Regions from separate parts of the Pseudarthrobacter sp. Y6 genome, predicted to be linked through region 3. Evidence: predicted binding sites of a transcription regulator. Region 3 holds the regulator's gene; each other region holds the start of a gene.

Region 1 (3,203 bases), 1.3 Mb from region 3:
CACAGCGTGACCCGCTGGTGGAATACCAGCGGGAGGGCTTCACCATGTTCCAGAGCATGATGGAGGCCATCCGCGAGGAAAGCGTCGGTTTCCTGTTCAACCTTGAAGTTGAGGTGACCCCGGCCCAGGATGTGGTGGTGGCCGACGCAGCAGGTGGCCACACCGAGCATGTCGAGCCGCAGATCCATGCGGCCGGCCTGGAGGCTCCGGAGAAGCCCGCCCAGCTGCAGTACACCGCACCCGGCGAGGACGGCGCATCCCAGACCCGGGTGGAGGGCCGTGTTTCATCACGGTCCGGAAATCCCGCCAAGGCTGCAGCGCAGGACGCCACCAAGCGTCCGGCCAAGAAAAAGCGCCGCTGACAGCAGGGATCGAGGCTGATCAGCCATAGGTTGACACTGAAATAGATCGACACTGGAAGTGCCCGGAGCCTCAGCTCCGGGCACTTCTGCATTCGGGGGGCAAACGGTTCAGCCGACCATAAACTCAGTTACCCGCCAGACCTGTTTGCTGCGTTCAAGCCGGACCGCCACAGCGCGTGCGCGGACATCGTCAACCACCACGGCGCTTGCCTCATAAATGCCCGGGGCGACCGGGCAGGCGCGGACAGAGCGCACCATGGAGTTCTTGTGCAGCCGGGCCAGGGATGGGGAGGCGGAGCGCGCCTGTTCGCGGCGGATCAGGGCCGCACGGTGCTGCAGCACGGCGAGGCAGCGCGGATCCAGACGGCGGGCGAGCTGGTGAATCGGCCTGATGCCGGCGAGGACTTCCATAGCCGCCTGCACTGTGCTGCGGGTGATCGCCAGGATTTCGGAGGTCTCGTCTGCCGCACGCAGCGGCGCGACCGGTGCGGTAGTGCGCAGAGGAACCTGGCGGACTGCTGCCGCGCGGCCCGGGTTAACCGTGGCGGAGCGGATTGGCGTAACTGCATACATGTGATTCCCCTTAGTCGTGAGCTGATGAATGTCGGAACGTCGGCTAGGCCGTGGACGGTGCTTTCAAAATCTGCCCGGGCAGCAGGACGTGCGGGCTTTCGCCGATCTGGGATTTGTTGGCCTCGTACCAGCGAGGCCAGTGCAGGGCGACGTCCACATCCGAAGCCGACGGGCCCAAGTAGCGGGATGCGATGTCCCACAGTGTGTCGCCTGCCAGCACCGTGACCTCACTCAATGCCGGAGGCGTACCCTGTTCCGCCCGGACGGGCCGGGCCGCCATCAGGCCGGGGTCCGGGACCGGCGGGCTGGGACGCCAGTCGGGCCGGACTGCAGCCGCAGGAGCTTGGGTGGTCTGTTCTCCTGTGTCCGCGGGGACTTTGCCCTCTGCTTCCGGGAGCTGCCGGTGGCCGTTTGCGGGGGACCACTGGGCCTGGATGGCTACGCCGTGGACCGGTACGTCCTGGACGGCCGCTTCCTGCGTCGGTACCCAGGCGGGTCCGGCCGGTGGGACGGCTGCGTGAGCCAACGGTGCCGACAGTAGCTGCACAGATAGTGCGGCCACAGCGAGCCGGCGCATGAATGCCGGGCAGCACTTGCCTGCCCTGTCGGCGGCCCGCCGCCTGCCGGACCTGTCCAGGACGGCGGCCGCTGACGCTAAAATCATCGAGAAGATCCACCACGCCACGATGGCCAGCCCCACGGCAACAGCCACGGCACCAAGAAGGTCATCGACGTCCGGGCCTTGCCGGCGGGCTGTGGAGAGTTGCCACCGATCCACCATGCCCCCGCCGGCAATGCAGAGGAAGAATCCCAACAGGAGGATGGACGCTGCCATGACTGCGTCTGCGCGGAGCCCCCGTGCTGTGCCTGCCGTCATCGTGTTCCTAACTCGCGTTTGATGCAGTTTGATGCAGTTTGATGAATCTAGGACCAGTTTGACGCAACTGTGCTGGATTTGTCCAGAGACTGGAGTGAAGTTGTTGGTGAATTGACCGCGAATGAAGCCGCACCCTACGCTTGGCCCCATGCGTTGGGATGCTCTGTTCAGTGATATGGAGGCACAGTTCGCCGAGGGCGAACGGCTGGCCTTCGATGCCGAGATCTCTGAGCGGGCAAGAGCAGAAACAGCCTCCGTAGCCCTGGCTGACCGCTTGCGGGGTTCCCTGAACAGCCACGTGGCCGTGCACCTGGCGTGTGGGCTCGTCTTCGAAGGAACCCTGAGCCATGCCGGCGCCGACGCCCTGGTCCTGGACGAGTTGCGTCACCAGGTCCTGATCCCGTATGGCGCGGTGGCGCGCTACGCGGGCCTGGGGCGCGTGTCCGTGGCCGAGACTTCGCAGGTGCGGCGGCGGATCGGATTGGCACATGCGCTGCGGGGCCTCGCGCGGGACCGGGCCGAACTTGCAGTTACTCTGCGCCACGTGCAGGAGAGGGACTCCGGGCTGGCCGGAGTCATTGACAGGGTGGGCGGTGACTTTTTGGATCTGGCGCTGGTCAGTCCCGGGGAGTCCCGGCGGGCATCGCAGGTCCGGCAGGTTGCCACGATTCCCTTTGCAGCGCTGGGTGCCCTCCGGTCACGGAGTGCAGGGGAACTCTAGCCGTGGGCCAGAGTTTTTGTCCAGATAATCGAGATTTCCGGCCCGTTTGAGGCGATTATCTGGACAAAAACTCAGCGGACGGGGGTAGCCGAGGCGGACGCCCGGGCCTGGATCAGCCCTGTTTGGCCTTGGCTTCCTGGATCACGCGGCTGGCCTCGGCGTAACGCTCTTCGATGTATTGCTCCAGCATCTTTTCCTCAACGCGCCACTGCCCGCGGCCACCCACCTGTATGGCTTTCAGCTCTCCGCTGCGGACCAGGGCATAGGCCGCTGGCGAGTTGATCTGCAGCTGTTCAGCAACATCGGCGAGAGTGAGGAATCTGGGCATAGTTCCATTTTGCCATTGAAGGCGCTATCTAGTGCGGTTATCCACAGTTTGATGTTGTTTGGGCTTTTGACTTTTGTTCCGGGGCTCATGCCGTAACAATGAGGTGTCCGGGCGCAGTCAACCGTCTGGACCGGAGCTAGGGGGAGAAGAGCATGAGCCACGATGCAGCTACTACAGGTGCCAGGCTGAAACCGCCGTCGTGGAAGGATCCCCGCCTGCTGGTTGGCGTACTGCTGGTCCTGGCATCGGTGGTGGGAGTCATCTCCCTGGTTGGCAGCGCTGATCAGACCACCGAGGTTTACGCCGCCCGGGACTCCATTGCGGTGGGTGAGAAGCTCACCA
Region 2 (3,203 bases), 1.8 Mb from region 3:
GAGGCGCTGCGTAGAGCTGGCCTCGGCAAGTAGCTACGTGCTCAGCGGAGGCTGCGTGGAGGAACTCCTCCAGTCAGACGGCCGCCTTGGCCTCCGAACCCAGAAGTAGTGCCCAGTGCGGGAACGCGACTTCTGGCGCGGCCTGTCTGGGAGATCGTCGTCAGACAGCGGCAGTGCAGCAGCGGATCTTCGGGCATTGCGAGGTCACGATCCAGCTCAAGGTGTTCGGACAGGACTCGGTCCGGGCATCGCTGGCTCCGGGTGTTCGGCCAGATTCTTGGCCATATGTTCGGCCATTGCTTGAAGGTGGTCTGGCCAGTGGGGTGGTTCCCAGTCCGGGTGTTCGCTGGCGTAGTGCCGTCCGGTGGGTGATCTCCAGCCGGGTGGTTCGTTTTTGGTGGCGGTGGTGGGTGTCCAGGCTGTGGTGTGGCGGAGTCTGTGGTGTTTGGGGCAGGGATGGCCGAGATTGTTGATACCGGTGGTGCCGCCGTGGGCCCAGGCGAGGATGTGGTCGGCTTCGTTGTCGAGGGAGTGGTTGCTGCAGCCGGGGAACGGGCATTTCCCGTCGCGTAGCCTGAGCCATTGGCGTTGGGCTTTCGTGAGCCGGTAGCTGGTCCGGCCGATCTCGAGCGGAGCCCCGTCGCGGGGGTCGATCAGGACCCGGTGGAAGGACTCGGCGCCGTCTGCGACGAGACGTCGGGCCATGGACGGCGGGATCGGCCCGTACCCATCCAGCATGGCCGGCTCGTCCGTGAGGCCCAGCAGCGACATGACCGGGACCGTGACGAGGACCTGCGCCCGCGGCGACGGAACACCTTCACCCGCTGCCATGCCGGTTTCGCCGATGCCGCCGGTCACACCCGCCACCCCATCGGTTCCGCCGCCGGCGATGTTGCTGCCGAGCAGCCACATGGCGGCGATGTCGGCGCGGATCTGGCTGAGGGTCCGGTCCTCATGAGGCCCTTGGAGGGCGCGTGCTGCGGTGGTGGTCCGGTCCCAGATCCCCGCCGCCTGATCAGCGGGAAGGTAGGCGGAGAGCCAAGCCATGCCGTCCCGGTCCGGGGCATACTCCACCCGTCGATCCTGGACACCGCGTGCGTGGCGTTTTTCGATGCTCACCGGGTGATGCCGTTCCCGCCACGTCCGGGCCTTGTGCCGGAACCGCCCGGGGATGAGCCCACCTGCAGGGCAACCCCTTGCATGGTTTGGGGCGTCGGGATCCAGGAAATGCGCCTCGAGAGCTTGGGCGCCGTCAGGGTCCAGGTTTACGGTTTCGTCGACCATGATCCGGGCGTGCTGCCACGAAATCGTCCCGTCCTGCAGCGCCGACAGCGTCAACGGCAGGGCCGTGGTCAGCACGTGCGCCTCGGCAAGCAGAGCACTGGCGGCGCGTTCGCTGACCGTCAGCACGCAGGCGACCTCCGCGACTACAGACATCTCCTGTCCAGTGTGGTCCTGCGGGGACTCGGCAGGGCCCGCAATGGTCTGGGCGGCGTCGGCATAGTCGGAGGCCGCCTGGACCTTCAGAGCCGCCATCTTCGCTTCCCCGAGGGAGAGGGCAGCCAGAGTCTGCAAGGCCATATCGGCCCGACGGCGCAGCGGATCAGGATCCCCGGAACCTGAGTCTTTAGCAGCGCCACGGATCGAAACAGCAAGCTCAGCGAAGGTCGCCGAAAGTGCCTCCGCCGTCTCAACAGCTGCTCTGCTATCCATACTCAAATCATCCCGGGAGGGTGTGACAATAACGGCGTGGATGAATGGCTATGTGAATAACTCTGAGACCAGGAGAACGCTCAAAGCCACGATCCGAGCCTCCAGCAGTCTCGCGGCAATTCAGGGCCGCAAGTGTCCCCTCGCGCGCAGCAGGGGCTTAGGTGTCCCTTCGCGCCAACATTGTGGAACCCAAACGTCCGTTCGCGCGCGGGGTCGTCGGGGGCAGGACCCCAAGTGTCCGTTCGCGCCCGGAGACTACGGGTGGCGGACTCCGGTGCGTGCCAGAACTGCCCGGTAACCTTCCCGGAACGTCGGGTAGGTGAACTCGAGCCCGGTCCCGCGGAGCAGCGCATTGTTGCAGCGTTTGTTTCCGCCGCGGGCCTCGCCGGCCGGACCGGCCGGTGGTTCGGGATAGCCCATTTCGGCGGCCAGGAACCGCAGTACGTCCCCAAGATCAGCGGGAGAGTTGTCCACACAGACATATACCGGCTCAGGCATAGCTTCCATAGTGGCCAGGTGGACGATCGCCGCAGCGGCGTCGTCCCGGTGGATCCGGTTGGTAAAGCGGGGCTCGTCGGGAAGCACCGCAGTCCCGCTACGGACCTGGTCGATCAGCCTGGTTCGGCCCGGACCGTAGATCCCGCCCAGCCGCAACACAACAGGCGAAGTACCAGTGCCGCGCAACCGCGAAACCAGGAGTTCCTCCGCCTCGAGGAGGATACGTCCCGAGAAACCGCCAGGTGCCGCCGTCGTACTCTCATCAACCCAGCCACCGCCGGCGTCCCCGTAGACAGCGGTGGAGGACACAAAAAGCACCCGCCGCGGCGTCACGCCGTCGCGCTCCAGGGCGTCCAGGACGTGCGTCAGCCCGTCCACATAGGCGGCATGGTAGGCCGCTTCTGTGGGTGAGTCAGCCGCAACGGCCACGACGACGGCGGTGGTGTCCGCAGGGACGGCGGGCAGGTCCGTGGAGCCCAGGTCCGCCGCCACACCTTCAATCGCAGAGGGCAGTTTCTCGGGTGAACGGCGCCAGCCCACCACCCGATGCGCTGCCGCGGCGAAGCGCAGGCCCGCTTCGGTGCCAAGATCGCCGCAGCCGGCCAGGAGGATGGTCACGGACTCAGGGAGCGGGGACCGGGAAGAACACCCGGGGGTCCTGCAGGAGGGCCGGGTAATCGAACGCGGACCGGTCGATCACCTCGGTGACGCTGAAGGTGCGGCCGAACCGGCCGTCGTCGAGCGTGATGGGACGGCCCAGGACGTGCCCGACAGCGAACTTGTTGCCGTCCTCAAACGAAACCGCGACGGTGGTCTTGCCGGGGAGGGTGGCGAATGCTTCCTCCTGCGCCTGGCGCTTCCGGGTGGGCTTCTTCACGAGCTGCTTGGGCGGCAGCTTGCGCGGCTGCTTGGACGGGCGGCGGGAGCCGTCGTCGACGTAAACCGGGGAGTAGCCGTCTTCAGGAGCGCCGGGTGCAACAGCACCGCCGCGG
Region 3 (3,203 bases):
TGGTCTGGCTGTCCTCGCCGGCCGCGTACACGGCCTCCACAACGTCCAGGCCCAGGCCCGTGCCGGTGGGGTTGTTCGGCGAGCAGAGGAAAACGATGTTGGGCTGAAGCTCTTTGACCTGCGAGGCGGCCGACTCAGCACTGAGCCCGTAATCATCCGCCCGCTGCCCTACGATGTACCCGGTGTCCGTGCCACTGGCCAGGAGCGGATACATGGAGTACGTGGGCGGGAAACCCAGGGCCGTGCGCCCGGGTCCGCCGAAAGCCTGGAGAATCTGCTGGAGGACCTCGTTGGACCCGTTGGCCGCCCAAATGTTGGTGGCATCAAGACCGTGGCCGAGATATTCGGCCAGCGCTTCCCGGAGCTCGGTGAACTCACGGTCCGGGTAGCGGTTGAGGCCTGCCGCGGCTTCCGTCACGGCCACGCTGATCGCGGCCCGCACGTCCGCCGGGACGCCATGGGTGTTTTCGTTGACGTTCAGCAGGATAGGTACATCCAACTGCGGGGCACCATACGGGGTCAGTCCGCGGAGGTTGGTCCGGAGGGGAAGTCTGTTCAGACGCTCTAGCTGGTCATTCACCTGAACAGTTTAGGTCCGAAGCAGACGGCCTGAAAATGTGACGGGTTGCTGCGGCACGCCCCCGAGCCCGAAGGCACCTACTTGGTGGGGACGAAGAGCTGCTGCCCGGGGACAACACCCCCGGCGGAAAGGTTGTTCAACTGAGCGATATCCGCGATGACATCACGGGGATCACGCTCGGGCGCCACGGTACCGGCAATGGCCCAGAGCGACTGTCCGGGCTGCACTGTGACCGAGACTGTTGGCGTCAACGACAGGTCGGCGGCGGAATCGGCGGCCTTCGCCGGGGCGTTGAGGAAACCGGCCAGCGAAAGCAGGATTGCGGCGAGGATCACCAGCGGGATGCCAATGAGGACAATCCGGCCCCTGCCGGTCAGGCGCAGCGGGGGCAAGGATTCCCTGCGCTGCCTGGGCGCCGAAACCGAGGCCGACATGGGTGCGGACCACGGCCGCGAAGTGAGGTCCTGCACGGAAATGAGTTGCGGACGCGAGTCCTGCGAAGCAGATATAGCTGACATGAAATGAGCCCTCCTGGACCATACTGTGCTGCCCGGCGCGCCCTCCGCGTCCACTTGCCGGTGCCGGCCTGGGCCGTCCATAATTCGAATATTCGAATCCGCAAGCAACGAGTAGAACACATATTCGAACTTTGCTTCTTCATTTTTAGCACTTATCAACGAATATTGTCGAGACTCGCTAGAACAAATGTTTGAAAAAGCCCTGTGGCTGGCCTACGTTTGGATCAAAGAACAACCACCTCTGTAGTTGATCAGCAGGGTCTGACAATCAACTCCGACAAACAGCCCCGGGGCGTTCCAGGCACCAGCGGCCGGAGCGGATCCGGGCAACCGAAAGGCATTGGCGAACATGGCAGCACCAGCCGCCGAGGGCAAGGCGACACCGCAGCGCCGCCAGCCCCAACGGACCCCCAAGGGGCTCACCGCCCGCCAAAAGAAGATCCTTGAAACCATCCAGCGCTCGGTGAATGACAACGGCTATCCGCCGTCGATGCGTGAAATCGGCGACATCGTGGGCCTGGCGAGTTTGTCCAGCGTGACCCACCAGCTGTCGCAGCTGGAGAAGCTGGGATACCTGCGCCGGGACCCCAAGCGTCCGCGCGCCATGGAAGTCCTGATGCCGTTGACGCTGGACGGCGGGTCGGCCAAAACCAGCGGGGCAACCAAGCCCTCAGTCCTGCACGGCATCGGCGGAACGGTCACCGAACTTCCCACTGCCATGGACACCGCCATGGTGCCGTTGGTGGGCCGGATCGCGGCCGGCGGGCCCATCCTTGCTGATCAGGTGGTGGAAGACGTGATGCCCCTGCCGCGGCAGCTCGTGGGCCAAGGTGAGCTGTTTATGCTGCGCGTGGCCGGCGACTCCATGGTGGACGCCGCCATCTGCGACGGCGACTGGGTAGTGGTCCGCCGGCAGGCCGACGCCGCAAACGGCGATATTGTCGCGGCCCTGCTGGACGATGAAGCCACCGTGAAGACGTTCCGCCAGCGCGATGGCCACACGTGGCTGTTGCCGCAGAACACCCAGTATGAGCCCATCCTGGGCGATCACGCCACGATCATGGGCAAGGTCGTCTCGGTCCTGCGGTCACTCTAGGACGCAATCGGGCCCTGCACGCCCCGGCCAGGACGAGGGTGCGCTGCGGGACGGGGCCCGGCTTGCAAGGCCATACCGGGTCCGCGTTCAGTCAGGCGCCCTTCCCGGCCAGCCTCTCCAGGGCTGCGAACGCTGTCCTGCGGTCCGTGGTGGGCCAGAACGGCGGCAGTGCGGCGCGGAGGAATCCGGCGTAGCGCTCGGTGGCAAGCCGGGAATCAAGCACGGCCACCACGCCTTTGTCTCCGGTTGAACGGATCAGCCTGCCCGCGCCCTGGGCCAGGCGGATGGCCGCGTGGGTCGCCGATACCGCCATAAAGCCGTTTCCGCCGGCCTGCGCAACGGCGCGGGACCGCGCGGTCATCAGCGGATCATCCGGCCGCGGGAACGGAATGCGGTCGATCACCACGAGCCGGCATGATCCACCCGGAACATCAACACCCTGCCACAGGGACATGGTTCCGAAGAGGCAGGTATCGGGCTCGTCCGCGAACTGCTTCACGAGTGCCGTCATGGTGGAGTCGCCCTGGCAGAGAATGCTGAGGCCGAGCCGGGGACGCATCGCCTCCGCGGCCTCCTCAGCGGCACGGCGCGATGAAAAGAGACACAGGGCGCCGCCGCCGGACGCCCGGATCAGCGCCTCAAGTTCATCGAGTGCCTCCGGCGACGCCCCGCGGCCTGGCTTGGGGAGGTGCCCTGCGACGTAAAGGATCCCCTGTTTGGGATAATCAAAGGGCGATCCGACGTCGATCCCGGTCCAGCTCGGCGCACCCTCCCCCACCAGCCCCAAGCCTCCGGCGGCCGGTTCAAAGGCTGAGCCGATGGCAAGCGTTGCCGAGGTCAGCACCACGGTGTGGCCGGCGAAAAGCCCTTCGCGGAGCTTGCCGGCAACGCTGAGCGGCGCGATGTTGACCAGGGCCGGAGCTGACTCGTCGGGCTGCGCATAGCCCTGTTGCGGATCGAAGGAACTTGCGCGGGAAAACCACACCACTTCACGGTTTTCACGGGCCCC

What was found. Region 3 encodes LexA, which represses DNA repair genes until DNA is damaged. Its sites were predicted from a motif close to TCGAACANNTGTTCGA; they were not measured.
Region 1: ACQCSW_RS07840 (LysM peptidoglycan-binding domain-containing protein) is a predicted target of LexA. The motif match lies at 1,819-1,834, and genes of this name have one in related genera.
Region 2: ACQCSW_RS05240 (DUF222 domain-containing protein) is a predicted target of LexA. The motif match lies at 1,903-1,918, and genes of this name have one in related genera.

The regions. Positions count from the first base shown of each region.
Region 1 covers NZ_CP189574.1:1,641,609-1,644,811, forward strand. The annotation lists gene secA (preprotein translocase subunit SecA) at 1-362, shown strand, start outside; gene ACQCSW_RS07835 (Rv3235 family protein) at 471-935, opposite strand; gene ACQCSW_RS07840 (LysM peptidoglycan-binding domain-containing protein) at 979-1,812, opposite strand; gene ACQCSW_RS07845 (hypothetical protein) at 1,961-2,533, shown strand; gene ACQCSW_RS07850 (helix-turn-helix domain-containing protein) at 2,646-2,861, opposite strand; gene ACQCSW_RS07855 (hypothetical protein) at 3,014-3,203, shown strand, end outside.
Region 2 covers NZ_CP189574.1:1,081,147-1,084,349, forward strand. The annotation lists gene ACQCSW_RS05235 (Tex family protein) at 1-33, shown strand, start outside; gene ACQCSW_RS05240 (DUF222 domain-containing protein) at 217-1,713, opposite strand; gene ACQCSW_RS05245 (SDR family oxidoreductase) at 1,969-2,829, opposite strand; gene ACQCSW_RS05250 (MSMEG_6728 family protein) at 2,834-3,203, opposite strand, start outside.
Region 3 covers NZ_CP189574.1:2,929,147-2,932,349, forward strand. The annotation lists gene ACQCSW_RS14070 (histidinol-phosphate transaminase) at 1-580, opposite strand, end outside; gene ACQCSW_RS14075 (LysM peptidoglycan-binding domain-containing protein) at 658-1,014, opposite strand; gene lexA (transcriptional repressor LexA) at 1,448-2,194, shown strand; gene ACQCSW_RS14085 (ATP-dependent DNA helicase) at 2,286-3,203, opposite strand, start outside.